2 regions of the Parafrigoribacterium mesophilum genome follow, and region 2 is predicted to be linked to the other one. Evidence: predicted binding sites of a transcription regulator. Region 2 holds the regulator's gene; the other holds the start of a gene.
What was found. Region 2 encodes HrcA, which represses chaperone genes, less so after heat shock. Its sites were predicted from a motif close to TTNGCACTCGNNNNNNNCGAGTGCNAA; they were not measured.
Positions count from the first base shown of each region.

Region 1 (14,980 bases), on a different contig from region 2:
AGGTGTCCGCGGCATCCGTCGGCCTGCTCGCCGAGGCACTGCACCGGCACGGCAGAGCGTTCGCCGGTCCGGCTCCGCTCTATCTGCGCTCGCCGGATGTGACGGTGCCGACCTCGATGAAGCGGGTCAGCCAGTGACCTGGCAGCTGCGCCGGGCCAGACCTGCGGACCTCGCGACGATCATGGTGCTGGAGAAGTCGATCTTCACCGCGGATGCCTGGTCGACAGCCACCATGAAGCGCGACCTGCTGAATCCACAGTGCTACTACCTCGTGGCCTTCGACCCGGAAACCCCGGAGACGATCGACGGCTACGCCGGACTGTTCGCCCCGTCGGGCGCCGGCGATGCCGACATCCAGACCATCGCGGTCGCTGAGGCCTCCCGCCGCGCCGGACTGGGACGCGTGCTGATGCTCTCGCTGATCACCGAGGCGCGTCATCGCGGTGCGCGGCAGGTGTTCCTCGAGGTGCGGGCGGACAACCCCGCGGCACAGAACCTGTACCGCACCCTGGGATTCGAGCAGATCGGCGTGCGCGTGGCGTACTACCAGCCGGACGGCGTCGACGCGCTGACCATGCGCCTGACCGTGCCGGAACCCCGGATCGCCCCGGCGGTGGGTGTCCCGGCCGGGAACAGCCCGCTCGTGCTCGGCATCGAGACCAGTTGCGACGAGACCGGAATCGGCATCGTGCGCGGCGACACCCTGCTCGCCAACGTGATCGCGTCGTCCATGGACGAGCATGCCCGCTACGGCGGCGTGGTCCCCGAGATCGCGGCGCGCGCCCACCTCGAAGCGCTCACCCCGAGCCTGACGGCCGCGCTCGACCGGGCCGGCGTCACCCTCCGGGAACTGGACGCGATCGCCGTCACCAGCGGCCCAGGGCTCGCCGGCGCGCTCATGGTAGGGGTGGGGGCGGCGAAGGCGCTCGCCATCGCCCTGGACACGCCGCTCTACGCCGTCAACCACCTGGTCGGTCACGTCGGCGCTGACGTGCTGCGCCACGGTGACTCCTCCCAGGTGTCCGGACCGCTGGAATACCCCACCATCGCCCTGCTGGTCTCCGGCGGGCACACCTCGCTGCTGCTGGTGCGCGACCTCGTCTCGGACGTGGAACTGCTCGGCGAGACCATCGACGACGCGGCCGGCGAGGCGTTCGACAAGGTGGCCAGGTTGCTCGGCCTGCCCTATCCCGGCGGACCGCACATCGACCGGGTCGCTGCGGGCGGCAACCCGGATGCCATCCGTTTCCCCCGAGGGCTCAGCCGCCCCAAGGACCTCGAGAAGCACCGCTACGACTTCTCATTCTCGGGACTCAAGACGGCGGTCGCCAGGTGGGTGGAACAGCGAACGGATGCCGGTGAGCCGGTACCGATGGCCGACACCGCTGCCAGCTTCCGCGAGGCCGTCGTCGACGTGCTCACCGCGAAGGCTGTCGCCGCCTGCCTGGACTTCGGCATCCCGCGCCTCCTGCTCGGCGGCGGCGTCATCGCCAACGCCCGACTGCGCGAGGTGGCCGCCGAACGCTGCGCCGCCCACGGGATCGAACTGCGGGTGCCGCCGCTGTCGCTGTGCACCGACAACGGCGCGATGATCGCGGCGCTCGGCGCGCAGTTGGTGATGGCCGGACGGGGGCCGTCCGGGCTCGGTTTCGGCGCGGACTCCACCCTCCCGGTGACCACCATTCAGGCCTGAAAGCGACCCATTGACACGCGCAGTTCAGGGTGTCAGCATGGCCCGCAACACTAACGTGTCTACCCCGAACGGAGACGTCATGACCGACCCGGATCTCCCACCCAGCACCCCGCCGCCGACGGTACCGCCGCCGACTCCGCCCACCACCCCACCGACGAATCCTCCACCGGGACCCGGTGCGCCGCCGGAAGAGCCACCGCTCCTCGACGACGTACGCGGTGACTATCGCGGTGACCATCGTGATGACCATCGCGGTGGCGCGCCAGGCGCCACCGCCTACGGCGCGGGCCCTGCTGCTGCCCCATACGGGACGCAAACCGCGTACGGCACGCGCGATCCCGCCCCGAAACAAACTCTGAGTCTCACCTCGTTCATCGTCGGGCTTGCCAGCCTCGTCTTCTGCTGGGTCCCGGTGCTCGGCTTCCTTGGCGCGATCGCCGCCGTGATCATCGGCTTCATCGCCAAGAACCGGGAGCCACAGGCGCCCAAGTGGATGTGGCTGGTCGGCATCATCTCCGGATTCGCGGCCATCCTGCTCAGCCTGCTCATCCTCATCCCGCTCATCTTGCTGTTCGCGTTCGGAGCGGCAGTCAGCACCGGCGTTCCGGTTCCGACTCCCTGAGCGTCGGGCTACCGAATTTCACCGTCGCGCTCGACGATGAGCACGCAGTGGCGTCCGGCCACCCGGGTAATCACCACCGTCGCGCTGCCCTTGCCCTTCAATCCGAGTCTTTTCCGCAGCGTCGCCGGGTCGACATCCGCCCCCCGCTTCTTGATCTCCACGGCACCGATACCGCGCTGCGTCAGGGTCTTCTTCAGCGTCCGCTCGTCCCACGGCAGCCGGTCGAGGATGCGGAACCGCGTGGCGAACGGCGTGTCGACCCGCGTGTCTGAGCTCAGATAGGCGATCCCGTCGCTGATCATGGATGCGCCCAAATCCCGCGCCAGGTCGCCGATCAGCCGGGCGCGGATCACCGCGCCATCCGGCTCATAAAGGTACTGCCCGAGCGCACCGACCGGCGCGTCCGTGCTGTCCTCACCCGCCGCCAGTTCGGCGCTGCCGTGTTTTCCGAGCAGCAGCGCGCTGCGACGGATGCCGGGCCTGGCCAGAGCGCCGAACCACAGCGACACCTCGACCACCTCCCGGTCCACGGAAACCCACTGTGCTTCGGCCTGGGCTGGGATCAGTGCGCGGTCCATGCCGGGAGCCAGTTTCACCCCGGTGGGCAGTTGGTCGGCGAAGGCGAACGCCGTCTCCAGCGACGGTGACCAGTCGGCTGGATCGGACAGGCGGCGGGACGAGGTGCGCCGGGCGGGGTCCAGGTAGACGCCGTCGGCCTCTGTCGGCACGAACGAGGCGGCGTCTCCGTGCACCACGGTGGCGTGCGGCCACGGCGCGAGGTTGTATGCGGCGATCGCGGCGGTGACTTCGTCCCGTTCGACCGCAGTCACCCGAATGTCCAGCGCCGCCAGCGCCAGCGCGTCACCACCGATTCCGCAGCCCAGGTCGGCGACGCGGTTCAGCCCCGCCGAGCGGAACCGGCCGGCGTGCACGGCGGCGACCGACAGTCTGGTCGCCTGTTCCAGTCCGGCCGGAGTGAACAGCATCCGGTCGGCGAACTCGCCGAACTTGAGGGTCGCGTGCCGCCGAAGCTTCGACTGGGTCAGTACCGCCGAGACGAGCGCGGGGGAGTGCCCCGCCTCGCGCAGCGCGCTGACCATGCGCACCACATCCGCCGTCGAGTCGTAGGGCGGCAGGTCGTCGAGCAGGCTCAGCCCCTCGGTCGACAGCACTTCGAGCAACTCGGCAGTTTCCATCCGCCCATTCTGATCCGAAATGACGGAGATCTGGTCATCGGGATGCCCGCACCGCGCGATCCCGGGTCCTCTGGTAGCAAAACTCCGTCATTTCGCCAAGGGCGGGAGTGGCTAGGAGGCGGGCGGGGCAGGGGCCTGAATTGGCACTCGGATTGACCGAGTGCCAACCGAGGCCGTACAGTAGTTCTGGCACACTCACAGTGAGAGTGCTAACCAGAGATTTCTAAGTTCTTCAGAAAGAGGTCAGCCGTGTCGGTGTCAATCAAGCCGCTCGAGGATCGCATTGTAGTAAAGCAGGTCGATGCAGAGGAGACCACCGCATCCGGTCTCGTCATCCCTGACACCGCGAAGGAGAAGCCCCAGGAGGGTGAAGTTCTCGCCGTGGGTCCAGGGCGCATCGACGACAACGGCAACCGCGTCCCGCTCGATATCGCCGTGGGCGACAAGGTCATCTACTCCAAGTACGGCGGAACCGAGGTCAAGTACAGCGGCGAAGACCTGCTCGTGCTCTCGGCCCGCGACGTGCTCGCGGTCGTGGTGCGCTAGAGGCACGCTCAGCTGAAGCGCCGATAGATTCAGCGCTCGTATGGCCCGTCCGGTTGATCCGGACGGGCCATTTGCGTACCTTGGCGCGCAAGGACAGGAGTAGCATGCGAACAGTGCCCGCTCCTTCCGCCGCCTTCGCAGCACGCGAGCGGTCCGGTGTTGCCTATGCCGTCTCGGCGTATGGCCTCTGGGGGCTGTTCCCGCTCTACTTCCTCCTGCTGCTGCCGAGCGGGCCGTTCGAAATCGTCGCCTACCGGGTGCTGTTCTCGTTCGTCTTCTGCCTCATCGTCATCACGATGCTGCGTCGATGGGACAAGATTTTCGCCATGGTTCGGCAGACCAGGCTCTTTTTGACGCTGGGCGTCGCCGGCATCCTCATCTTCGGCAACTGGCAGGTCTACGTGCTTGCCGTGCTCGGCGGGCACGTCACCGAAGCAGCACTCGGGTACTTCATCAACCCCATCGTCACGGTGCTCCTGGGTGTGCTGCTGTTGCGCGAGAAGCTCCGGCCGGCGCAGTGGACGGCGGTCGCGCTGAGTGGTGTCGCGGTGCTCGTTCTCGCCATCAACTACGGAGCATTCCCCTGGATCGCCCTCGCCCTCGCGTTCACGTTCGGACTGTACGGCTATGCGAAGAAGTCGGTCGGGGGTGAGGTGGATGCGCTCACCGGTTTGACCATTGAAACCGCCTGGCTGGTCCCGGTCGCTCTGGCCGAGCTCGTGTTCGTCGGAATGACCACCGGCATCACCTTCGGCAACATCAGCGTGGCCAACACCTTGCTGCTGCTCAGCGCCGGAGTCGTCACTGCGATCCCGCTGCTCCTGTTCGCCGCCTCCGCCCGGCGGCTTCGGCTGACCACGATCGGACTGATCCAGTACCTGACTCCGATTCTGCAGTTCGTCATCGGCGCGTTCGTGCTGAACGAGGCGATGCCGACGTCCCGCTGGATCGGGTTCGCGCTGGTCTGGATGGCGCTGATCATCCTCTCGGTGGACATGGTGGTCTCCGGCCGTTCCCGCCGCGCCTTGCCGTTACCCGGTTGAGCGTTCGATAGTCTTCCGCCCAGAAGCCGCAAACCACAGGCTACGAAAGGATGCCGGATGCCTCGATCGCGCACCATTTCATTGGTCGCGGTCTTCGTGGCGGCATCGTTGGCCTGCGCGGCCTGCACGAGCGGGCCGAGCCAGGCGCCCTCGACATCCTCCAGTCCCACCCCGAGCGTCACCGCCGGACCGCTTGCGCCCGGTGACGGTGTGCTGCGCATCGGGACTCTGCTGCCCACGACCGGTGCCTCGGCCTTCCTCGCCCCGGCGCAGGCTGCCGGTGTGGAACTCGCCGTGCGCGAGATCAACGAAGCAGGCGGCGTTCTCGGCGTGCCGGTCGAGGTGTTCCACCGCGACTCCGGCGACGCCTCCACCACCACGCTGGAAACCTCATTCGCCGACCTGCTCACCAAGAAGATCGACGTGGTGATCGGCCCGTCCTCCTCCGTGCTCGCCGCCCGGCTGCTGCCGAAGAGCACCGAAGCCAAGATCCCGATGATCTCACCGGCTGCCACCGGCATCGCACTGACGACCCAGCAGAACGAAGGATGGTTCTTCCGCAGCATCCCCTCGGCGGCGCTGCAGTCCAGTGCCCTCGCGGCAGCGGTCACGAAATCCGGCGCCACGAAACTCGGAGTCATCGCGTTCGAGGATCCGACCGGCAGTGCCGTGTCCCAGGGGCTGGATAGCGCCATGACCGCGGCCGGTGGCGCGCTGGTGGTGCAGCAGAGCTTTGGCGCCGAGACGAAGGACCTCGCGCCCGTGGTCGCCGCCATTGTCAAGGCCGCCCCGCAGTCGGTGGCGCTGGTCAGTCCGTTCAGCGCCATGGCGCAGAACCAGGCGCTGATCACCGCGCTGAGCGCGGCGGGATTCGGCGGCGCCAAGCTCTGGCTCACCAGCGGCAATCTCGCGGACTATTCCCAGGCGCTGCCGGCGGGGCTGCTCAAGGACGTCAACGGCATCCTCGAGGGCGACACCACAAACGAGGCGTTCGACAAACGCGTGCTCTCGGCCGGACCCTCGGTCACCGACTACCGTTACGCCGCGGAGGCCTATGACGCGGTGATGCTCGCCGCGCTCGCCGCCATCGTGGGACACAACGACACCGGTGCCGGGATCGCCCGGCAGCTGCGCGGGGTCTCCTCCGGCGGCATCAAATGCCAAAGCTTCGGGGAATGTCTCGACGTGCTCAAGACCCAGAAGGACATCGACTACGACGGCGTGTCCGGGCCGCTCACACTGGATGCCGCCGGGGACCCTTCGCCCGCACACTACGGCGTCTACCGCTACAGCGCCGAGAACCAGTACAGTCGCGTCGGCGACGTGCTCGCGGGGTGAACTGCGGAATTCGGCGCGGCCATGCGGGCAAGCGCAAATTACCCCCGGTCGGGAACGTAATAGTAACGATTCCGTAGTGTTATCGCCGTAAGACGTGCCTTCATTTGTGCGCAGGTCGTTTGGGCAATAGCTTTACGGGAGGCAGTGTTATCTGCCATGTCTCAAGCACAGAAAAATACAAGGAGCAACATGAGCGCATTTGTGAAGGTTAAATCCTCACGGTCGCGGTATCTGAAGTCAGTCCTCAGTGGTGTCGCCATGCTCGGCGTTGGAGCAATGGTGCTCGCCGGCTGTTCGGCGACTCCGAGCGCCAGCCCGACGAAGTCGGCTGGCCCGGTGCAGGATCTTACCCTCAACCTCGGCACGGTGATTGCGCAAACCGGGTCACTCGCGTTCCTCGGGCCGCCGCAGGAGGCCGGAGTCCAACTCGCCGTCAAGGACATCAACGACGCCAACCTCGGCATCAAAGTGAACTTGACGCTCGGAGACTCTGGCGACCCGGACAACAAGGCGTACGCCACCACGGTTCCGAACCTGATCAACAAGAAGGTCAACGCCATTGTTGGTGCTTCTGCCTCCAGTGTGACGAAGCTGATCCTCGACCAGGTCACTGGTGCCGGAATCCTGCTGATTTCCCCATCGGCAACCTCGCCGGACTTCACCACGGCGCCGGACAACGGGTTGTTCTTCCGCACGGCCCCGTCTGACCTGCTGCAAGGTGAGACGCTCGGCAACCTGATCGCGGCGGACGGTGCCAGCACGCTGGGCGTCATCGCACTCAACGACCCATATGGAACCGGATTGCAGAAGGCGACCTCGAAGGCATTCGAGGCGGCTGGTGGAAAGACTGTTGCCAACGAGCTGTTCAACGATGGCGACACGAACTTCACCTCGCAGATCTCAGCTGTGCTGGCTCAGAAGCCTGACGCTATCGCGCTGATCACCTTCGACCAGGGCAAGACCATCATCCCGGCACTCAAGGATGCTGGATTTGACATGAGCCACCTGTACCTGGTTGATGGCAACACCAGCCACTACGGCACCCAGTTGGCACCGGGCACACTCACCGGTGCTCAGGGGACGATCCCTGGCCCGGCGCTGTCGACGGACTTCCACGACCAGTTGGTCGCCAACTACGCGGCAGTCAACAACGGCGCGGAGTTGAAGGAATTCACCTATTCCGCCGAAAGCTATGACGCCGTTGTACTCGTCGCGCTCGCGGCACTGTCGGCCAAGTCGGTCGACGGCAAGGCGATGGCAGCGAAGATGGCTGCGGTGTCCGGTGCGGACAAGGGCAAGAAGGCCACGACCTTCGCCGAAGCCGCGAAGATCATCAACGCCGGTGACGCAGTTGACTACGACGGCCCGTCCGGCGGAGTCAAGTTCGACAAGGCAGGAGACCCGACCGAGGCATCGATCGGCATCTACAAGTACGACGCCACGAACGAATTCAAGCGCACCAACAAGTAACGCCGGCACGAGAAGAAGGGCCCCGACCGTCACGGTCGGGGCCCTTCCTTCGTGCTTCGCGCAACCGCTAGGCGGCGTCCTCGCCGAGCGTGCCCAGGTAGAGGTTGATCACCTTAGGATCGGTCAGCAAATCACGCCCACGGCCCGTGTATGCGTCTTTGCCTTGATCCAGCACGTAGCCTCGGTCGCAGATCTGCAGGCAGCGTCTGGCATTCTGCTCCACCATGATGATCGTGACGCCAGCCTTGTTGATCTCCGAGACGCGGATGAACGCCTCGTCTTGACGCACCGGGGAAAGCCCGGCCGATGGCTCGTCCAGCAGCAGAACGTGTGGCTCCATCATCAGCGCACGCGACATCGCCACCATTTGGCGTTCGCCGCCCGACAGAGAACCGGCACGCTGCTTGAGCCGAGACGACAGTTCCCCGAAAATGCTGACCACGAACTCCAGGCGCTCCTCATAGAGCTTGGGTTTCTGGAAGACACCCATTTGCAGGTTCTCTTCGATGCTCAGGGTGGGGAAGATGTTGTTGTTCTGGGGAACGTACCCGACGCCACGGGCAACAAGCTTGTTCGCAGGCAATCCCGTGATGGTGTCACCGTTCAACACGATTTCGCCGCCGCGAACGTGCACCTGGCCGAAGATCGCCTTGAGCAGCGTCGATTTGCCGGCGCCATTGGGACCGATGATGCCGATCAGCTCGCCGCGGTTCACGTGCACCGAACAGTCATTGAGAATGTTGACGCCCGGCAGGTATCCGGCGAAGAGGTGGTCTACCTCAATGACCGCTTGTTCGTTCGTCTCGCTCACAATGGAACCCCCTGTTCACTCACCCGGCCGGTGACGACACCGAGATCCGTGTCGAGATGGCTGCCGAGATAAGCGTCGATCACGGCTGGATCCTTCATCACCAGATCCGGCGGTCCCTCAGCCACAACGCGCCCCTGCGCCATCACCACGACCCAGTCCGCAATGTGACGCACCATCTGCATGTCGTGCTCCACGAAGAGCACCGTCATACCGTCGCGCTTGAGATTGAGGATGTGGTCCAGCAGCGACTGGGTGAGCGCTGGGTTGACTCCCGCCATGGGCTCATCGAGCATCACGAGTGTTGGATCACTCATCAACGCCCTGGCCATCTCCAGAAGCTTGCGTTGCCCGCCGGAAAGGCTGGCCGCGTAGTCGTTTGCTTTTTCGGCGAGCTTGAAGTGGGTAAGCAGTTCTCGTGCCTTCGCCTCGATCGCATCGTCTTGCTTGCGCCACAGCTTGGGAATGAGGCCCACCCAGAAGTTCTCGCCCCGCTGCTCGCGGGCTCCCAGCTTCATGTTCTCCAAGACCGACAGCATCCCGAGGGCCTTGGTCAGCTGAAAGGTGCGCACCTGACCGAGCCGTGAGATCTTGAACGCCGGAATGCCGTGCAGCGGTGTGCCGTTGAACGTCCAGGTGCCGGTGTTCGGCTTGTCAAAGCCGGTGATCAGGTTGAAGAACGTGGTCTTGCCGGCGCCATTCGGGCCGATGAGCGCCGTGATGGCGTTACGCGGGATCTCGAGGTGATCGACATCCACGGCCTTCAATCCGCCGTAGGCGCGGGTGACGTTGTCGGCGACGATGATCGGGTCGGTCTTCGCGCATCCCGGAACCATATCCCCGATGTGCAGCCCAGTGGACTTGGTGTATTGCTGCGTGGTTGCCGGCACGTCAGCCAATCCCACGCCGTCGTCTAGCGCGTCGACACGGGTGATGGGGAGTGACTCAGCGGAGTCATCGGCCAGGATCTCGCCGGGGAGCGTGCCGTCCGGCAGGGTCTCTCCTGGAATCGAATCAGCGGGCATTGAAGGTCATCTCCTTCTTGTTGCCGAGGATTCCCTGCGGCCGGAACACGACGATGAGCATGAGCGCGATGCCGACAAGTACGAAGCGCAGCACGCTGGCTTGGATGGGCGACATGAACGGCAGGAATCCGGCTGACGACAACGCCGGTAGGAACACCGACAGGAAGGCCATGATCAGCCAGAACGCGATGGATCCGAGCACCGGGCCGAGTACGGTCGCTGCGCCACCGAGCAGCAACACCGTCCACAAGAAGAAGGTCAGCGACGGCAGGTAAACGCCGGGAACGACCGCGGAGGGCAGGGCGAGCACGACTCCGCCGAGCGAGCCGAGGCATCCACCGAGCACCAAAACCTGCATCTTGTACGAGAACACGTTCTTGCCGAGCGCCCGCACCGCATCCTCGTCCTCACGGATGCCCTTGACCACGCGACCCCATGGGCTGCGCATCAGTAACCAGACCACCAGCACGGCGACGATCAGAAGTGCGATGCCGAAGATGCGCACCCACCAGTCCTGCTCGTTGTAGCGGAACGGGCCGAAACCGTATGTTCCTGCCGGAATCGGGTTGGATGCACGGAATCCGGCATGGTAGCCGCCGAGACCGTCGGCGGAGTTGGTGTACTCCCCGAAGAGGGTGCTGTTGAACAGCAAGCGCAACACTTCCGCCGCCGCAATGGTGGCGATGGCGAGATAGTCGGCGCGCAGCCTCAGGGTGGGCAGGCCCAGAATGAACGCGAAAATGACGGAGGCCACCAGACCGATCAGGATGCCCATCCACCAAGGCAGGTGGAACGACAGGATCGAGATGGCGTACGCGTAACCGCCGATAGCCATGAAGCCGGCTTGGCCGAAGTTGAGCAGACCGCCGTAGCCGAAGTGCACGGCGAGGCCGACGGTGGCGATCGCGTAGGCGATGGTCTCCGGCGCGATCAGCCAGGCGGCCGTGTTCGAGAAAATGAAACCCCAGTCCATGCCAGCTACCTAACCTATTCTCTCTTTGCGGCCGAGGATGCCCTGTGGTCTGAAAAGCAGCACGATGATCAAAATCGTCAACGGTGCGACGTACTTCAGGTCCGACGGCAGCCAGAGGGTGGAGATTTCGACCAGCAGGCCGACGATGATCGAACCGATCAGGGCGCCGAACGCGGTGCCGAGCCCGCCCAGCACGACGGCGGCGAAAACCAGCAGCAAGATCTGCCAGCCCATATCCCACTTGATTCCCGGCCGGAAGTAAGCCCAGAGGATGCCGGAAAGCCCGGCCAGCGCCGCGCCGAAGACCCAGATCAGGCGGATCACATGGTCCACATCGATGCCGGAGGCCGATGCCAGTGCCGGGTTATCCGAAATGGCTCTGGTGGCCTTTCCGGTGCGGGTGCGCAACAGCCAGTAGCCGACTCCGACGAGCACCACGATGCTGATTCCCATGCTGATCATGTCGGTGACCGATAGGGCGATTGGGCCGAGCAGCGTGATCTTCGCCGATCCAGAGTCCGGCAGCTGATAAGTGCCACCACCGTAGAAGTACTGGAAGATATACCGCAGGGCCAGTGACAGACCGATGCTGACGATCATCAACTGCACCACGCTGAGATTTCGCTTCCGCAACGGTTTCCAGAGCGTGATGTCCAGTCCCCAGCTGAGCAGCCCGGTGAGGACGATCGCGAGCGGGAACGCGATCCACCAGGGGAACGCCAATTGCACGCCGAAGGTCAACGCCATCACCGCGCCGAACGTGACGAATTCGGCGTGCGCGAAGTTGGCCAACCCGGTGGTGCCGTAGATCAGGGACAGCCCGATGGAGGCCAGGGCCAACATGAGTCCGAAGTTGAGGCCGCTGATGACCCGCTGAATGAACTGGTCGGCGAAGCTCGTCACGTGCCGTTCGCCCTGTCCCAGGAAGTAGTTCACCGAGCGCATGTTGGTCAGGCCGAAGTTCGCATCGACCACGTTCGAGCCCTTGGCGACGATCACGCCTTTCGGCAGAGTCGACTCGTCGAGGGTGATCGTGTATTTCGCCTTCTTGGGCACGCCGACCGACCACTGGCCCTTAGCGTCGGTCTTCACCTCGGCCTTGTAGCCGTTGCCCGACACTTCCAGCACCACGCCGTCCAGTGGCTTGTCGTTGTACTTCACGTTGCCGCTGAACACGTAGTCGTACTTGTCGACGTTGATCGAATCCGCGGATGCCGGCGATGCCAACAGGGTCGACAGCGTGAGCGCGGCGAGCAGCACGCCCAGGAGAACCAAAGCGAATCGTCGCCAGCGCACACGACTTTGACCAACTGCTACCACGAGACCTCCAAGACGGACCAGGTGAGATTTTTGCATCTCGGACGATTCTGGCATCCGTCGTCGTTGACGATACCTGCCGATTATGACGCATATTGATGGTCTGCGCGCACCACAGGGTCGGCGTCAGGTTCAGATGCGGCCGAACCGTTAATATGAAAGTACCGGAATTCGCGCGGGCATCCCGCCTCGCGCTTTCGCGGAGAAAATCGGGAGACATATGGACAGCGATGATCCTTTCGGCTTCATCGGACTCACCTACGACGACGTCATGCTGCTGCCAGGGCACACCGATGTCATCCCCAGCGAGGCTGACACCACGACGCGGCTGAGCCGCAGGATCACGGTGTCTTCTCCGCTGCTGTCCTCGGCCATGGACACCGTCACCGAAGCCCGGATGGCGATCGCCATGGCGCGGCAGGGCGGTCTCGGCGTGCTGCACCGCAACCTGTCCATCGCCGATCAAGCGGACTACGTCGACAAGGTCAAGCGCAGCGAATCCGGCATGATCACCAACCCGGTGACCACGACGCCGGAGGCCACCGTCGCCGAGGTCGATGCGCTGTGCGGTCAGTTCAGGGTCTCGGGTCTCCCGGTGGTGCAAGGTGACGGTCTGCTGGTGGGCATCATCACCAACCGCGACATGAGATTCGTGCCCATGGTCGACCGGGCCAGCGCCCTGGTGCGCGATGTGATGACGCGCACGCCTCTGATCACCGCCCCCGCAGGCATCGCGCCCGAGGACGCGATCAAGATCCTCGCAAAGCACAAGATCGAGAAGCTGCCGCTGGTGGATGCCGACGGCAAGCTGCGCGGGCTGATCACCGTGAAGGACTTCGACAAGTCGGAGCAGTACCCGAACTCCACCAAGGATGAGGCGGGCCGACTGCGCGTCGGTGCTGCGATCGGATTCTTCGGCGACGCCTGGGTGCGGGCGATGACGCTGGTCGAGGCCGGCGTGGACGCGCTGATCGTGGACACCGCGAACGGCGATTCCGCCGGGGTGATCGACCTCATCCGCAAGCTCAAGGCCGAGCCCGCCGCCGCCCATGTCGACGTGATCGGTGGGAACGTCGCCACCCGCAGCGGCGCGCAGGCGCTCGTGGATGCCGGCGCGGATGCCGTGAAAGTCGGCGTCGGGCCGGGCTCGATCTGCACCACCCGCGTGGTGGCCGGCGTGGGCGTGCCCCAGGTGACGGCGGTGTACGAGGCGTCCTTGGCGGCCCGGCCGGCTGGTATCCCGGTGATCGCCGACGGCGGCCTGCAGTACTCCGGCGACATCGCCAAGGCCCTCGTGGCCGGCGCCGACTCTGTGATGCTCGGCTCGCTGCTAGCCGGATGCGACGAGAGCCCGGGTGAGCTGGTCTTCGTGAACGGCAAGCAGTTCAAGAACTACCGCGGGATGGGCTCGCTGGGCGCGCTGCAGACGCGCGGGAAGGCGACCTCATACTCCAAGGACCGGTACTTCCAGGCGGACGTGCCCTCCGACGACAAGCTGATCCCCGAGGGGATCGAGGGCCGGGTGCCCTACCGCGGGCCGCTGTCCGCGGTGGCGTACCAGTTGCTCGGCGGACTGCGGCAGTCGATGTTCTATGTCGGTGCGCGCACCATCCCGGAGCTGAAGAGCCGCGGCAAGTTCGTGCGGATCACGGCGGCCGGGCTGAAGGAATCGCATCCGCACGACATCCAGATGATGGTCGAAGCGCCGAACTACAACCAGCACTAACCGGGACGGCGGGCAGGGGCCTCGATACGCTCGTTCCTCGCTACTCGACCGGCTATCCGGCCCAGTGAGTCGGGTAGCGACCGAGCTTTGCGAGCCACTTGCCGAGACCGCTCAGCGGGCCGCCGCGAGCCGCCCGATGGCCTCGGTGAGCACATCGGGTGAGCATCCGAAGTTCAGACGCACGAAGCCGCGCCCCTGGGCGCCGAAACTGGGGCCGGGATTGAGCGCCACCCTGGCCTGCTCCAGGGCGTGGAGTGACGGATCGTCGCCCCAGTCCAGCGCGCGGAAGTCGAGCCAGGCCAAGTAACTGGCCTCCGGCGCGCGGTACCGCACCTCGGGAAGGTGTTCGGCCAGCAGGGCACCGAGTAGGGCGCGGTTGGCGTCGAGCGCGCGCTTGGCAGCATCCAGCCACGGGTCGCCGACGGTGAACCCGGTGACGCTCGCGATGCGGCCGAACAAGCTGGTGCGAAAGTGCACCTCCTCCGGCAGTTGGGACAGCAGCTGCGACATCCGGTCGCTCGCGGTGACGAACAAGGCGCACTTGAGCCCCGCGATGTTCCAGGACTTGCTCGCGGAGGTGACCGCGATGCCCTGCTCGCGGGCGGCCTCCGACACGCTGAGGAACGGTGTGAACCGGCTGGTCGAGTAGGTGAGCGGTGCGTGGATCTCGTCGCTGACCACCGTCGCGTCGTACTTCGCGGCGAGTTCGGCCAGTTTCCCCAGTTGTTCTGCGGAGTGCACGAGGCCCAGCGGATTGTGCGGATTGCACAGCAGGTATCCGCGGGCGCCGGCGATGAAGGCGTGCTCGATGGCCTCGAGGTCGAGTTCCCAGGCCTCGCCTGTGCGCAGGAGCGGCACCTCGACAGGCATTCCGCCGGCCTCGGCGATGAGGTCGAAGAACGGGGCGTAGACCGGCGGGTTGAGCACGACGCCGTCGCCGGGGCTGATCGCCAGCCGTAACGATTCGACGATGGTGACGCTGACATCGGTCGTGCTGGAGACCCGGGCCGGGTCCACCACCCAGTCCCAGTGCCGCCGCGCGAAACCGGCGAACGCCTCAGGCAACTGCGTACTGCTCGGCTCGTAGCCGGTGTCGGAGCGGCGGATGGCGGCGGTCAACGCCGCCGCGATCGGCTCGGCGAGCGGGAAGTCCATCTCCGCGACGAACAGCGGCAGCACGTCTGGCGGGTAGGCCGTCCACTTCTCGCTCGTACGGGTGCGCA
Region 1 covers NZ_JBDJAF010000002.1:51,042-66,021, forward strand. The annotation lists gene tsaB (tRNA (adenosine(37)-N6)-threonylcarbamoyltransferase complex dimerization subunit type 1 TsaB) at 1-137, shown strand, start outside; gene tsaD (tRNA (adenosine(37)-N6)-threonylcarbamoyltransferase complex transferase subunit TsaD) at 134-1,693, shown strand; gene ABFX56_RS10360 (hypothetical protein) at 1,731-2,315, shown strand; gene ABFX56_RS10365 (THUMP-like domain-containing protein) at 2,324-3,511, opposite strand; gene groES (co-chaperone GroES) at 3,761-4,057, shown strand; gene rarD (EamA family transporter RarD) at 4,162-5,100, shown strand; gene ABFX56_RS10380 (ABC transporter substrate-binding protein) at 5,158-6,438, shown strand; gene ABFX56_RS10385 (ABC transporter substrate-binding protein) at 6,628-7,908, shown strand; gene ABFX56_RS10390 (ABC transporter ATP-binding protein) at 7,976-8,719, opposite strand; gene ABFX56_RS10395 (ABC transporter ATP-binding protein) at 8,716-9,552, opposite strand; gene ABFX56_RS10400 (branched-chain amino acid ABC transporter permease) at 9,731-10,714, opposite strand; gene ABFX56_RS10405 (branched-chain amino acid ABC transporter permease) at 10,724-11,989, opposite strand; gene guaB (IMP dehydrogenase) at 12,252-13,757, shown strand; gene ABFX56_RS10415 (MalY/PatB family protein) at 13,869-14,980, opposite strand, start outside.
Region 1: groES (co-chaperone GroES) is a predicted target of HrcA. The motif match lies at 3,652-3,678, and genes of this name have one in related genera.

Region 2 (14,980 bases):
CGGAAGACCAGTTGCCCGTGGTGCTGCCGCCCACCGAAGGACTCGACCTCAAGCCGCGCGGCACATCGCCGCTCGGCGCGGCCACCGATTGGGTGAACGTGCCGAACCCGATCGACGGCACCCCGGCCCGCCGCGACCCGGACACCATGGACACGTTCGTGGACAGCTCGTGGTACTTCCTGCGGTTCCTGAACCCGCATGACGCGGACAAGCCCTTCGAGCGCGACAAGGTCGACGAATGGGCGCCCGTTGACCAGTACGTCGGCGGCGTGACCCACGCCATCCTGCACCTGCTCTACGCCCGGTTCATCACCAAGGTGCTTTACGACCTCGGCTATGTCGGATTCACCGAACCGTTCAGCGCCTTGCTCAACCAGGGCATGGTGCTCATGGACGGCTCAGCGATGAGCAAGAGCAAGGGCAACCTGGTGCGGCTGAGCGAGCAACTCGAGGAGCACGGCGTCGATGCGGTGCGGCTCACGATGTCGTTCGCCGGGCCGCCGGAGGACGACATCGACTGGAAAGACGTCTCGCCGCACGGCTCGGCGAAGTTCCTGGCCCGCGCCTGGCGGCTGGCCGGAGACGTGACGAGTGAGCCGGGGGTGGACGCCACGACCGGTGACCCGTCACTGCGGCGGATCACCCATCACTTCCTCGCCGAAGTTCCCGCCATCATCGAATCGTTCAAGTTCAACGTCGCCGTCGCCAGAATCATGGAACTGGTCAACGCCACCCGCAAGACGATCGATTCCGGTGTCGGGGGAGGGGATCCCGCGGTGCGGGAGGCCGCCGAAGCCGTCGCTGTGGCACTGAGCCTGTTCGCGCCGTACACCGCCGAGGACATGTGGGAGAAGCTCGGCCACCAGCCGACGGTGGCCCTGGCCGGCTGGCAGGACGCCGATCCCGCACTCCTCGTGGAGGAGTCGGTGACCGCGATCGTGCAGGTCAACGGCAAGGTGCGCGACCGGCTCCAGGTCGCCCCGGACATCGCCGCCACCGACCTGGAAGCGCTTGCCCGCGCCCTGCCGTCCGTGGCTCGGCACATCGGTGCGGCGGAAGTGCGCACCGTGGTGGTCCGCGCCCCGCGGCTGGTCAACTTCGTCGTGCGCTAGCCGTACCCCCCCGCCCCGCCCCGCCCTCCCCTCGTCCACCCATTCCCGCCCGGATCATCCAGCCCGGTAGAAACCCGTTTCAAGGAAAAACTGTCACCGGCACCCCAATTACCAGTCGATCCGGGTGTTCCGGACAGAATCTCCGTGAAACGGGTTGCGGGACGGGGACGTCTAGTCCCTCGAGAAGGACTAGTCCCTCACCGGTGAGACGTTGCGCGGAAGTGCACAAACTGGACCGATCGGCCGTGCCGGGCCACTGACGCGCGCTAACGTCGCGCGCATGATTGGGCAACTCCTGGCCGACGGACGACGTTCCCGGATGCGTGTGGGCATCGGAGCGGCCGTTGTGCTGCTGATCGCCGGGCTGGGGATAGCGGTGCTCGTGTCGGCGTTCTCGTCCGCCGGCGTCACCACAACGATCGCTCCCGCACCGTCGTCGGGAACGGCTGTCGGCGCCGCACCATCATCCGGGGCCGATCAGGCACCCGGAGCCGCGCTGTTCGTACACATCCTCGGCGCTGTCGCAACGCCCGGCCTCTACCAGCTGCACCAGGGTGACCGTGCGGTCGACGCCGTCGCGGCGGCCGGCGGGTTCAGCCCGGATGCCGACCGGGCGCAGCTGAACCTGGCCCGTCCCGTTTCGGACGGCGAACAGATCTACGTGCCGAAGGTGGGCGAAGCCGTCGGGCCGCCGGGTGGGCCCGTGACCGGAGGCACCAGCACCGTCGGCGGCAAGGTGAACATCAACACGGCCAGCGAATCGGACCTCGAAACACTGCCCAGGGTCGGCCCGGCCATGGCGAAGCGCATCGTCGCCTGGCGCCAAGCCAATGGCCGCTTCAACGCGGTCGAAGACCTGATGAGTGTGACCGGAATCGGCGAGAAGACCTTCGCGGAACTCAAAGACCTGGTCACGGTGTGATGGCCGACTGATGGGCGACCTGCGCCTGGCAGTACCGGCGGCGGTCGCGTGGATCGTGCTGGCCGTGCTGGTCGGCTTCCCGGACCGGCTCAGTGCCGCCGCGGTGCTGCTGTGGATTCTCGCCGGCGTCACCGCCGTGGCACTGCTCATCGCCGGCCCGCAACAGTTCCGCCTGCGCGGGCTGGGCGCCAGCCGGCTTCGCCGAGCGCTGGGCGTGATGGCCGGCTCCGTCGTCCTCGCCTCAGCCGCGGCGGCACTGGTGCTCAGTGCCGCCGCACTCGCCGCGCCGGCGCGGATGCCTCAGGTGCTCGTGCGCGCGGCCCAGAGCCACCGCTCAATCACCGCGACCGCGGTCACCGACGCGGTATTCCACCCGGGCAGCGCCCGCACCCCGCTGTCGATTACCCTCACCTCGGTCACCGTGGGGCAGGTGCGATCGTCATCCCGGGTGCCGGTGCTGCTGTTCGGCGCGCCGGATGCGCCGGACGGCTCGGGCATCGGCACCGGACTCGTGCTCGCCGGCACGATCGCGGCCGCCGAACCGGGAGACTCGGTCGCCTTCCTCGTCTTCGCGCGGGGCAGTCCGCGCGTGATCGGGCACCCGCCGTGGTACCTGGACTGGGCCAACGCGCTGCGATCCGGTTTCGTCGGCGCATCACGCTCGCTACCCGGCGACGGCGGCGACCTGCTTCCCGGACTGGCGATCGGCGACACCAGCGCGGTGAACGTCACCCTCGACGCCGCGATGAAGTCCACCTCGCTGAGCCACCTCACCGCGGTGTCCGGCGCCAATTGCGCGGTGATTATCGGGCTGGTCATGATTGCCGGCGCCGCGGCCGGCATCCCTCGTCACTGGCGCGTCGGCGGTGCCCTGGTCGTACTGGTCGGCTTCGTGGCTTTGGTAACCCCTCAGGCCAGCGTGTTGCGGGCCGCTGTGATGGCAGCGCTGGTTCTCGCCGCGATGGCGGGCGGGCGCTCGCTGCGCGGCATCCCGGTGCTCTCGCTCGCGGTGATCATCCTGCTCACGATCGACCCGTGGCTGTGCCGCAACTACGGGTTCCTGCTCTCGGTGCTGGCCACGGCCGGGCTGCTCCTGCTCGTGCGGCCGCTGACCGCACTGCTCGGCCGCGGGATGCCACGCCCCCTCGCCGCGGTGATCGCCATCCCGTTGGCGGCACAGATCGCCTGCCAGCCGGTGCTCATCCTGCTGAACCCCGCTATTCCGGTCTACGGCGTGGTCGCCAACCTGCTCAGCGAACCGGCCGCTCCGCTGGCGACCGTGCTCGGCTTGGCGGCGTGCCTGCTGATCCCGATCGCGCCGCCGCTCGGACACGCCGTGGCCGCTGCGGCATGGCTGCCGTCCACGTGGATCGCCGCGGTCGCGCGGTTCTTCACCGCGCTCCCCGGCAGTCAGGCACGGTGGCTGCCCGGCGCCGTCGGTGTCGCGCTGGCGGCCATGGTGATCGCACTCGTCCTGTTCGCCATGCTGGCCGGCGACCGCTGGCCGCGCGCCCGGCGCGGCGCCGCAGCCCTTCTCGTGCTGGTCCTCGTCGTGTACACGGGCGGTGTCGTCGGCGACCAGGTCGTGCGCCAGTTGGCCAGACCCGCCAACTGGGAGATCGCCGCCTGCGACATTGGACAGGGCGACGCCGTGCTCGTGCGCAGCGCCGGTCAGGTCGCGCTCGTCGACACCGGACCGGACCCGAGACCGCTGGAGAAGTGCCTCCGCGAACTCGGCATCGGCCGCATCCAGCTCCTCGTGCTCACCCACTACGACCTCGACCATGTCGGTGGGACCGCCGCGGTCTTCGGTCGGGTGGACCGCGCCATGGTCGGCCCGGTCTCCGACGCGCACGACACAAAACTCCGGCAGGCGCTCGCGGCATCCGGAGCTCACGTCGATGAGGTGGCCCAGGGCGAGGCGGGCACCCTCGGTCAGCTCAACTGGCGGGTGCTGTGGCCTCCAGCGCGGCTCGGCACGGTGCAACCCGGCAACGACGCGAGCGTGACCATCGCCTTCCACGGCGGCGGAGGCTGCGCGTCCGGATGCCTCAGCTCTCTCTTTCTGGGGGACCTGGGCCGGGAACCGCAAGCCAGGGTGCTGGCCGCGAACCGGATCGGCCCGGTCGACGTGGTGAAGGTGGCCCACCACGGCTCCGCCGACCAGAACCTCAGAATGTACCAGGTGGCACATGCCAGGGTGGGCATCATCGGGGTCGGCGCGCACAACGACTACGGACATCCGACGGCGGCACTGCTGGGCATCCTCGCGTCCGTCGGGACGAGCGCCGAGCGCACCGATCGGCAGGGCATGATCCTGGTCTCACCGGCCGCTGGCGGCACGGTGACGGTGTGGAGCGAGCACTCGCCGAGGGCACCGGCCACGGAATAGGATGGCGTCCACGATCTAAACTCACGGTTGACCGACCTGGGGTTGGATGCGCGGCCGGAGCACCCCGAAATCGCTTCCTTTGGAGATTCACATGACCTACGACGCCACCAAATTCCGCGCCTACTTCGAACACGAATTCAACTACGACGCCGGGTTCCGCAGAAATGTGTCCAGGTTCCCGAATCAGACCGCGATCATCGACCCGCCCAGCGGCAGGACGTGGACCTACCGGCAGCTGGGCGCGGATGTGGAGCGGGCCGCGCTGGCGCTGGCCGCCCTCGGTGTCGGCCGCGGTGACCGGGTCGCCTACCAGCTGTTCAACTGCCCGGAATTCGCCATCCTGTACCTGGCGACGCAGCGTCTGGCGGCCATCGGTGTGCCGGTGAACTACCGGCTCGCGCCCGGGGAGATCGCCCACATCATCGAGGACAGCGAGCCGCTCGTCTATGTCTACGACCAGGAGGTCGTCGCCAACTTCGAGCGCGCCCTGGCCACGAGCGGAGCGAGCCCCGCGCTTCTGGTGGTCGGCGGTTCCAGCGCGCAGGAAACGCTACCCGGAGCGGTGCCGTTCCACGACGCGCTCCAGGATGCGACGGGCGAACTGCCGGCGCTCCCACCGGATTTCTCGGTGTACGAGGAAACCACCAGGCTTTACACCTCCGGAACCACCGGCATGCCCAAGGGCGTCGCCCTGCCGTCCATCGTGGAGGTGATGTCGGCACACGACGTGATCATGCACTTCCCGCTCGCCCCGCACGACCGCACGCTCAACATGACGCCGTGGTTCCACCGTGGCGGTCTGTACTCGGGCGGGCCGAACCCGGTGTTCTACGTCGGCGGCTCCGTGGTACCGCTGCGGAATTTCGATGCGGCCACCGTGCTGGACTGGGTCGCAAAGTACCAGCTGACCTTCCTCATCGGCGCCCCGACCACGCTGGCGATGCTCGCCGACGAACAGGAGCGCTCGCCGCGCGACCTGTCAACGCTGTCCGGCATCGTCACGATGGGGTCCCCGATGGAACGCGCCGCGATCCTGCGCTACCAGCAGCTGCTCACTCCTCGGATTTTCAACGGCTACGGAACCACCGAGGCGTTCTGGAACACGTTCCTGCGTCCGGAGGATTTGCCGGCACGGGCCGGCAGTGCGGGACGGGCGTGCACCGACGACGACGTGGCCGTGGTGAAGGTCTTCGAAGGCCGCCGCGGTCGGCCAGACGAGCTGGTGGCCAGGGACGGTCAGGAAGCCGGGGAAGTCATCATGCGTTCGCCGAAATCCGGGTTCGCCTACGTGAACCTGCCAGACAAAGACGAGGAGAAGTTCTTCGAGGGCTGGCTGTATCCTGGCGACATCGCGGTGTGGGACGAAGACGGCTTCGTGACGATCCTCGGCCGCAAGGACGACATGATCATCTCCGGAGGCGAGAACGTGCATCCTGCTCAGGTTGAAGAAGTGCTCGGCACGTACCCTGGCGTGACGAACTCGATCGTGGTCGGTCTGCCGGACGCCCACTGGGGGCAGAAAGTCGTCGCCTATGTCGTGAGCCGCGACGAGACGCTCACGGCGGCGGCGCTGGATGCCCACTGCAAGGCCGACGAATCCCTCGCGAACTTCAAACGCCCGAGGGCGTACCGATTCGTGGATGAACTGCCGATGACCGCTACCGGTAAGAAGATGCACTTCAAGATGGCGGAGGCCGCGATCGAGGACGAACGGATCGGCGCGTTGGAACACCTATGACAAGATCCGACAGCGACCGGGTCGTCATCACCGGTCTGGGCGCCGTGACGCCCCTCGGGAACACCTGGCGGGACACCTGGGACGGCCTCACCTCCGGACGCAGCGGTGTCGGCCTGATCACCCAGTTCGACGCGACTGAGTTCCCCACGCGCATCGCCGCCGAAGTGAAGGGATTCGATCCGACCACGGTGTTGTCGGTGAAACGCGCGAACCGGTCGTCACGCACCTCCCAACTGGCCGTGGCGGCGGCTCAGGAAGCCGTAGACGACGCCGGACTTGGGCGGGACCTGAACGAGGTGAACGCCGCTGTCGTCGTCAACAGCGCCGTCTCCGGATTCACCGAGATCGCGGATGCCGCCGGCCTGCTCGGCCGCGGCGAGGCCCGTCGGATCAGCCCCAGCTTCGTTCCATCGGCGTTGACCAACATGGCCGCATGCGAGATCGCCATCGATCTGGGCGTGCACGGACCGGTGAACGCCAGCGCGTTGGCCTGCGCGAGCGGCGCCTACGCCTTGCTCGAGGCCCGCAGCATCCTGCTCGCCGGCGACGCCGACGTGGTCATCGCCGGAGGCGTCGACGCGGCGATCACCCCGGTAATGTTCGCCGGACTGTCAGCGATGCGAGCGCTGTCACAGAGCAACGACTCACCACAGCAGGCGTCCCGCCCGTTCGACGCGAACCGCGACGGTTTCGTCTTCGGCGAGGGCGCTGTCGTCTTCACGATGGAACTCCTTTCCCACGCCAGGGCTCGGGGTGCCCACATCTACGCGGAAGTGGTCGGCGGGGCGCTCACCAGCGACGGCTTCAACATCGTCGCTCCAGAGCCCAATGGTAAGTACGCGGCGCTCGCTATCACCCGGGCGCTGGCCAACGCGCAGCTGGACAAGTCGGCCATCGACATGATCTGTGCGCATGGAACCTCCACCAGAGCCAACGACCGTACCGAAACGGCGGCGATCGCCGCGGCGTTCGGTGAGCACGCCCGTCGGGTGCCGGTCTCCGCACCCAAGTCGATGACCGGGCACCTCATCGGCGCGGCCGGGGCACTGGCCGGGCTGCTCTGCGCTCTGTCTATTTCGCAGGGGGTCATCCCGCCGACGATCAATTACGACACCGCCGACCCGGAGTGCTTTCTGGACTACGTGCCGGGAACGGCGCGGGAGCAGCCGGTGCGGTATGCGACCACGAACGCGTTCGGTTTCGGCGGTCAGAACTGCGTCGTCGTGTTCGGCCGGGTGTAGTCGTGGCAGCAACGAAAACCGCCGTGGTGATTCCGCGCCTGAGCTGGGACAAGGTGCGTCCGGCGCACGTTGTGCTCGTCTCGGGCCCGGAGGACTTCCTGGCCGACCGCGCCATCCGGCTACTGCGCGACATCCTCAAGGCTGAGGATCCCAGCCTCGAGGTCAGTGATCTGGATGCCTCCGGTTACGTGCCCGGCGAATTGATCACCTTGGCCAGCCCCTCCCTGTTCGCCGAACCGCGGATGATCCGTGCCACCGCCGTCGAAAAATGCAGTGATGCGTTCCTGACCGAGACGCTGCGCTATCTATCGGCGCCGGCGGACGACACCTATCTCGTGCTGCGGCACACCGGGGGAGTGCGCGGAAAGAAGTTGCTGGATGCGGTGCGTGCGGGGTTGGGCGGCGGCATCGAAATCACCTGCGCGGAACTGAAGAAGGACTCGGAGAAGCTCGACTTCGCCGCCGCGGAATTCTCCTCCCTCGGCCGACGCGCGACACCGGGCGCGCTGCGCGCCCTCGTCTCCGCGTTCTCCGGCGACCTGGCCGAATTGGCCGGGGCCTGCCAGCAGTTATTGTCGGACGTCGACGACGACGTGACGGAACGGACCGTGGAGAAGTACTATTCCGGCCGGGTGGAGACCAGTGCCTTCCGGGTGGCGGATGTCGCCATCGCCGGACGGCACGGCGAAGCGCTGATCCTGCTGCGGCACGCTCTGGCATCCGGCGCCGATCCGGTTCCGCTGGTGGCGGCATTTGCGAGCAAGCTTCGCACGATGGCGAAGGTGTCCGGTGGGCACGGCTCGTCGGCCCAGTTGGCGCAGAAGTTCGGCCTCGCTCCGTGGCAGGTCGACCGGGCGCGGCGGGACCTTCAGGGTTGGAGCGACGCCGGGCTGGGTACGGCGATCCAGCTGCTCGCCGAGACGGACGCCCAGGTCAAGGGCACCGGGCGGGACCCCGTCTTCGCCCTGGAGCGCATGATCGGTCAGGTCAGCCGTCGCGGCTAACCGCACCGCGCAGGCCGGTGATCACCGGTGGTCGAGCTTGTCGAGACCCCTCGTAGTCGCGCCGCGCAGTCCGGTGGTTGTGCTGGTCGCCACCGGTGGTCGAGCTTGTCGAGACCCCTCGTAGTGGCGCCCTTCAGCGGGCGGCGGGCTAGAGCGCAGCGACCTTTTTGGCGATCGCGGACTTGCGGTTCGCGACGTTGTTCTTGTGCAGCACGCCCTTGCTGGCGGCCTTGTCCAACTTCTTCGACGCGACGGTGAGCGCAGCCGCGGCCTTCTTGGCGTCACCGGTGGCGATGGCCTCGCGGGTGGCGCGGATCGCGCTCTTGACCTCGCTCTTGACCGCCTTGTTGCGGTCCTGGGCCTTCTTGTTCGTGCCGATGCGCTTGATCTGCGACTTGATGTTTGCCACGTGTACTACCTTCTGTGTGTATCGAACAGTTCTCGGGCAGCCTCTGCGAGCTGCGATTCGCGTGTACATCCTGATGGTCCCGGATGTCGCGCGCAAGCCAACAGGCAACATTACCAGTTTTCATGCCGCCACAAATGTGCCCGTTCCGGCTCAATGTGCCCGGCGCAACGGGAACACCTAGCCGGAACGGGCACAATGGGCGGGCATGGGAGAATTGTGCGACCGGATCGACAAAGAGGAACGCGTGAGCCCGAAATCAGTGAAGGTGCTTGAGCCTGCGTCGACGGACCCGGCACGCATCCGCAACTTCTGCATCATCGCGCACATCGATCACGGTAAGTCCACCCTGGCCGACCGGATGCTGCAGATCACCGGGGTGGTCAGCGACCGGGACATGCGCGCCCAATACCTGGACCGGATGGACATCGAGCGTGAGCGCGGCATCACCATCAAGAGCCAGGCGGTACGGATGCCGTGGTCGCTGGTGGACCCTTCGACAGGCTCAGGGACCGTGTATGCGCTGAACATGATCGACACGCCCGGCCACGTGGATTTCACATACGAGGTCTCCCGGAGCCTGGCCGCGTGCGAGGGCGCCATCCTGCTCGTCGACGCCGCGCAGGGCATCGAAGCGCAGACCCTCGCGAACCTGTACCTCGCCTTGGACCACGACCTCACCATCATCCCGGTGCTCAACAAGATCGACCTGCCCGCCGCGGACCCGGAGAAGTATGCCAAGGAACTGGCCAGCCTGATCGGCGGCAGACCAGAGGATGTGCTGCGCGTCTCGGGCAAAACCGGCGAGGGCGTCGAGGCACTCCTGGACCGGGTCACAGAATTGGTCCCACCCCCACTCGGCGACGCGGACGCACCCGCCAGGGCGATGATCTTCGACTCTGTCTACGACTCCTACCGCGGCGTGATCACATACGTACGCGTGGTGGACGGCCAACTTTCGCCCCGCGAGAGAATCGTGATGATGAGCACCGGCAGCACCCACGAGCTGCTCGAGATCGGGGTCAGCGCCCCGGAACCGGTGCCCACCAAGGGCCTCGGCGTTGGCGAAGTGGGCTACCTCATCACCGGGGTCAAGGATGTGCGCCTCAGCAAGGTCGGCGACACCGTCACCAACTCCACGAAGCCGGCCGCGACCGCGCTCAAGGGATACGCCGAGCCGAAGCCGATGGTGTTCTCCGGGCTGTACCCGATCGACGGCTCCGACTTCCCCGTGCTGCGCGACGCATTGGACAAGCTCAAGCTCAGCGACGCCGCCCTCGTGTACGAGCCGGAGACATCCGTCGCCCTGGGCTTCGGCTTCCGCTGCGGATTTTTGGGGCTGTTGCACCTGGAGATCGTCACCGAGCGACTGGAGCGCGAGTTCGGCCTCGACCTCATCGCCACCGCGCCCAGCGTGATCTACGAGGTGTCCACCGACGACAAGAAGTCGCACACCGTCACGAACCCGAGCGAGTTCCCCGACGGCAAGATCGCGTCCGTCTCCGAGCCGATGGTGAAGGCATCCATTCTGGCCCCGAAGGATTACGTCGGCACCATCATGGAACTGTGCCAGAGCCGTCGCGGCACCCTGCTCGGCATGGAATACCTCGGCGAAGACCGCGTCGAACTGCACTACACGATGCCGCTCGGCGAGATCGTGTTCGACTTCTTCGACCATCTGAAGAGCCGCACGCAGGGTTATGCGTCGCTGGACTACGAGCCCGCCGGTGAAGCGGAGGCCGATCTGGTGAAGGTCGACATCCTGCTGCAGGGCGAAGCGGTCGACGCGTTCAGCGCCATCGTGCACCGCGACAAGGCATACGCCTACGGCGTGCTGATGACCGAGCGGCTGAAGAAGCTGATCCCGAGGCAGCAGTTCGAGGTGCCCATCCAGGCGGCGATCGGCGCCAGGATCATCGCCCGCGAGTCCATCAGCGCGATGCGCAAAGACGTGCTCGCAAAGTGCTACGGCGGCGACATCACCCGCAAGCGCAAGCTGCTCGAGAAGCAAAAAGAGGGCAAGAAACGGATGAAGATGGTCGGCCGGGTCGAGGTGCCGCAGGAGGCGTTCGTGGCGGCCCTCACCGGGGACACGGAGAAGAAAGAGAAGAAGTAGGCGCGTGGGAAGCGCTCTGCCGATCGCCGACCCGGCCCCGGATGACGGCCTGCTGCCGGACTCGGTGGCTGTCGGGGCCGAGCACCGCCACTTCGGCGTGTATGTACACGTCCCGTTTTGCAAGGCACGCTGCGGATACTGCGACTTCAACACCTACACCGCCCCGGAACTTCGAGGGGTGAAGCGCAGCGACTACGCCGCCCAGGCCATCCTCGAGCTCGGCCAGGCCCGCACCGTGCTGGAACGCACGCCGATCCCGCCGCGGCCGGTGTCCACGGTCTTCTTCGGCGGCGGCACACCGACGCTGCTGCCGGTGGAGAACCTCGCCGACATGTTCCACACCATCGTGGACACCTGGGGATTGGTGCCCGGCGCCGAGGTGACCACCGAGGCCAACCCGGACTCCGTTGACGCTAGGTACCTGCTCGCGTTGAAGGCCGCCGGATTCACACGGGTGTCGTTCGGGATGCAGTCGGCTGTGCCGCACGTGCTCGCCACGCTGGAACGCACCCACGACCCGGATCGGATTCCGCTCGTCGTGCGGTGGGCCCGCGATGCCGGGCTTCAGGTGAGCCTGGACCTGATCTACGGCACCCCTTCCGAGAGCATCGACGACTGGCGGCGCTCACTTCACGCCGCCATCGCCCAGCAGCCCGACCATCTCTCCGCGTACTGCCTGATCGTTGAGACCGGCACGAAGCTGGCCAGGCAGATCCGGCGCGGCGAGGTGGCGCAGCCCAACGAAGATCTGCAGGCGGACATGTACGAACTCGCGGATGCGGTGCTGTCGGACGCCGGATTCCAGTGGTACGAGGTGAGCAACTGGGCCACCGGCGACGAACACCGGTCGCGGCACAACCTGGCCTACTGGCAGGGTCACGACTGGTGGGGCGTCGGGCCGGGCGCGCACAGTCACGTCGGCGGGGTGCGCTGGTGGAACGTGAGGCATCCGGCCGCCTACGCCGAGCGGGTGCTCGCCGGTTTGTCGCCGGCGGCCGGCCGGGAGACTCTGGATGCGCAGACCCGCCGGGTGGAGCGGGTGCTGCTGCTCAGTCGCATCCGCGACGGCGTCCCGACCAGCGAACTGACCGCATCCGGCCGCACCGCCGTCGCCGGACTCATCGCCGAAGGGCTCGTGGACCCGTCAGCCGCGTTCCAGGGCAGGGTCGTGCTGACCCTCACCGGACGACTGCTGGCCGATGTCGTGGTGCGCAGGCTGCTGGACTGATCGGTGCCTGCCCATCGGTGCCTGCCCATCGGTGCCTGCGCCTACTTGACGAATTTGATGGCGAGCGGGTACTCGTAGTACTCGCCCCGATTGGCGGCCACCGCGGCGATGATGCTGAACACCAGGTTCACGATGGCGGCCGCGGCAAGGATCAGGAAACCGATCAGGATGACGGTCGTGATGCCACCGATAATGCTGGCGATGGCGATCGTGATCTGAAAATTCAGCGCCGTGGTCGTGTGTTGCCGCACGAACGGCCCGCGGTCTTTGAGCAGTAGATAGCCGATGAGCGCGGGCAGGAAGTAGAAGAAGATCCCACCGATGTGGACGAGTGTCGACCACAGCTTCTCGTCGGCTGGGTTCAGCGGCTGAGCGGCCTGATACGGGCCTGGGGGTGGAGTGGACTGCGACATCTGCCCATTAAAGCAAGCGGGCCGGTTCGGCGCACTACTTGATCCAGCGGATGTTCGCCGGATAGCGGTAGCTGCCGCCATTGCTCACTCTCACACCGCCCATGATGGCGAAGATCACGTTGACGATGATCAGCGCCCAGAGGGCGAACAACAGCAGAAGATTGATGATCCAGCCGACGAACGGGATGAACGTGAAGATCGCCTCGAGGATCCAGATGGCGACCAGTGCGCCCGCCACGTTGATCGTCCAGTTCAGCGCTTCCGTGGACTCCTGGCGCACCAGCCGTCCGCGGTCTTTGAACACGACATAGATGATGAGGGCGGGGATCAACACGATGATGTTGCCGAAGTGCGCGAACGTCGCCCACTGCTTGTCTTCCTCCGCAGTCAGCGGCGCCGCCGCCTGCGGCGGGTTGGTGTCGGTCATGGCCATGCCTTTCGGGTACGCCGACCTCGGCCGATGGCAGCCGGGGCAGGTCAGGCGCGAAGCCACACGAACCGGCACGCGCATGAACTCACCCCAGAGAGTACTGTTCGCCCGGATGCCACACAATGCCCCCGACCGGACCCTCTCGCGGTAGAATTGGCAGTCGGATAATGCGAGTGCTAAGTGGAGGGGAGCGCGCGATGGTTTCGGAGCGGGGTCTCGATGTCCTCCGCGTCATCGTGAAGGACTACGTGGCGTCTCGCGAGCCGGTCGGGTCGAAGTCGATTGTTGACCGCCATGCCTTCGGCGTGTCGGCGGCCACCATCCGCAACGATATGGCGCTCTTGGAGGAGGAAGACCTCATCGTGGCGCCGCACACCTCGTCGGGCCGCATCCCCACCGACAAGGGCTACCGTGTCTTCGTCGATCATCTCGCGGACTTGCGACCGTTGAGCCAGGCCCAGCGGCACGCGATCGAAACCTTCCTCGGCGCCTCAGCCGACATGGACGAAGTGCTGGTGCGCACGGTGCGACTGCTGTCCCAGCTCACCCACCAGGTCGCGCTGGTGCAGTACCCGTCCGTCGCGCACGCGCGGGTGCGGCACATCGAACTGGTGCCTCTGGGGTCGACGCGGCTCATGACGGTGTTGATCACGGATACCGGGCGGGTCGAGCAGCGACTGATCGACGTTCGGGAAGAATTCGACGAGCTGCTGGTGGCGGAACTGCGTGCGAAGTTGAACGCCGCGATCGCCGGGACCGGGCTGGCGGATGCCGGTGCGGCGCTGAAGGAGATCCCCGCCACGTTCTCGGCGCGGCACGTGGCCATGGTCACCCAGGTGGTCACCAGCTTGATGGAGCAGGTCGCCGCCGGCCGGCATGACAAGCTCGTGATGGCCGGCACCGCGAACCTGGTCCGCACCGAAGAGGACTTCGCCGGAAGCATCTTTCCGGTCTTGGAAGCCATCGAAGAACAGGTCACCCTGCTCAAACTGTTCGGCGAGATGGAGCCCGACCGCACCGGCGTTTCGGTGAGCATCGGACGGGAGAACGCGCAGTTCGGACTGGGAGAGGCATCCGTGCTCACCACCGGCTACACGGCCTCGCGGGGCGAATTGGCTCGGCTCGGGGTACTCGGACCGACGAGAATGGATTACTCGAACAACATGGCCGCGGTGCGTGCGGTGGCGCGCTACCTGTCCCGCCTGCTGGGCGACGATTGACACGCTGACCACCACGCCTGGGCGGCAGGCCGCGCCCTGCGCCGGCCGAACCCATCACGTGGGGCGAATGAGGAACTGGATTGACTGACCACTACGAAGTACTGGGCGTCCCGCGGGATGCCACGCTGGACCAAATCAAGAAGGCGTACCGCAAACTGGCGCGACAGTTGCACCCCGACGTCAACCCCGGCGCGGATGCCTCCGAGCGGTTCAAAGACGTCACGCACGCCTACGACGTGCTGTCCGACCCCGAGCAGCGACAGCAATACGACCTGGGCCCGCAAGCCGGGTTCGGCGGTAACGGGTTCGGCGGCTTCGGCGACATCTTCGAGACGTTCTTCGGCGGCGGCACCACCAGGGGTCCCCGGTCCAGGAAAGAACGCGGCCAGGACGCGCTGCTGCGGGTGGAGGTCGACCTCGACGAGGTCATCTTCGGCGCCCACCGCGACGTGGAGGTCGACACCGCCGTGCTCTGCGAGACCTGCGGCGGTTCGTGCTGCGCGCCCGGCACCCGCCCGGTGACCTGCGACATCTGCCACGGGACCGGCCAGATCCAACGCGCCGTGCGCTCACTGCTGGGCAACGTGATGACCTCCAGCCCGTGCGCCACCTGCCGCGGCTACGGCACCGTCATCCCGAACCCGTGCGCGACCTGCCAGGGCCAGGGTCGAGTGCGCGCCCGGCGCAGCATTCCGGTCGACATTCCCGCCGGCGTCGACACCGGTGTGCGCCTGCAACTGCCTTCCCAGGGTGAGGTC
Region 2 covers NZ_JBDJAF010000001.1:475,586-490,565, reverse strand. The annotation lists gene leuS (leucine--tRNA ligase) at 1-1,112, shown strand, start outside; gene ABFX56_RS02435 (helix-hairpin-helix domain-containing protein) at 1,393-2,034, shown strand; gene ABFX56_RS02430 (ComEC/Rec2 family competence protein) at 2,045-4,426, shown strand; gene ABFX56_RS02425 (class I adenylate-forming enzyme family protein) at 4,518-6,164, shown strand; gene ABFX56_RS02420 (beta-ketoacyl-[acyl-carrier-protein] synthase family protein) at 6,161-7,405, shown strand; gene holA (DNA polymerase III subunit delta) at 7,408-8,409, shown strand; gene rpsT (30S ribosomal protein S20) at 8,558-8,818, opposite strand; gene lepA (translation elongation factor 4) at 9,063-10,931, shown strand; gene hemW (radical SAM family heme chaperone HemW) at 10,936-12,159, shown strand; gene ABFX56_RS02395 (DUF4870 domain-containing protein) at 12,201-12,572, opposite strand; gene ABFX56_RS02390 (DUF4870 domain-containing protein) at 12,607-12,999, opposite strand; gene hrcA (heat-inducible transcriptional repressor HrcA) at 13,200-14,222, shown strand; gene dnaJ (molecular chaperone DnaJ) at 14,303-14,980, shown strand, end outside.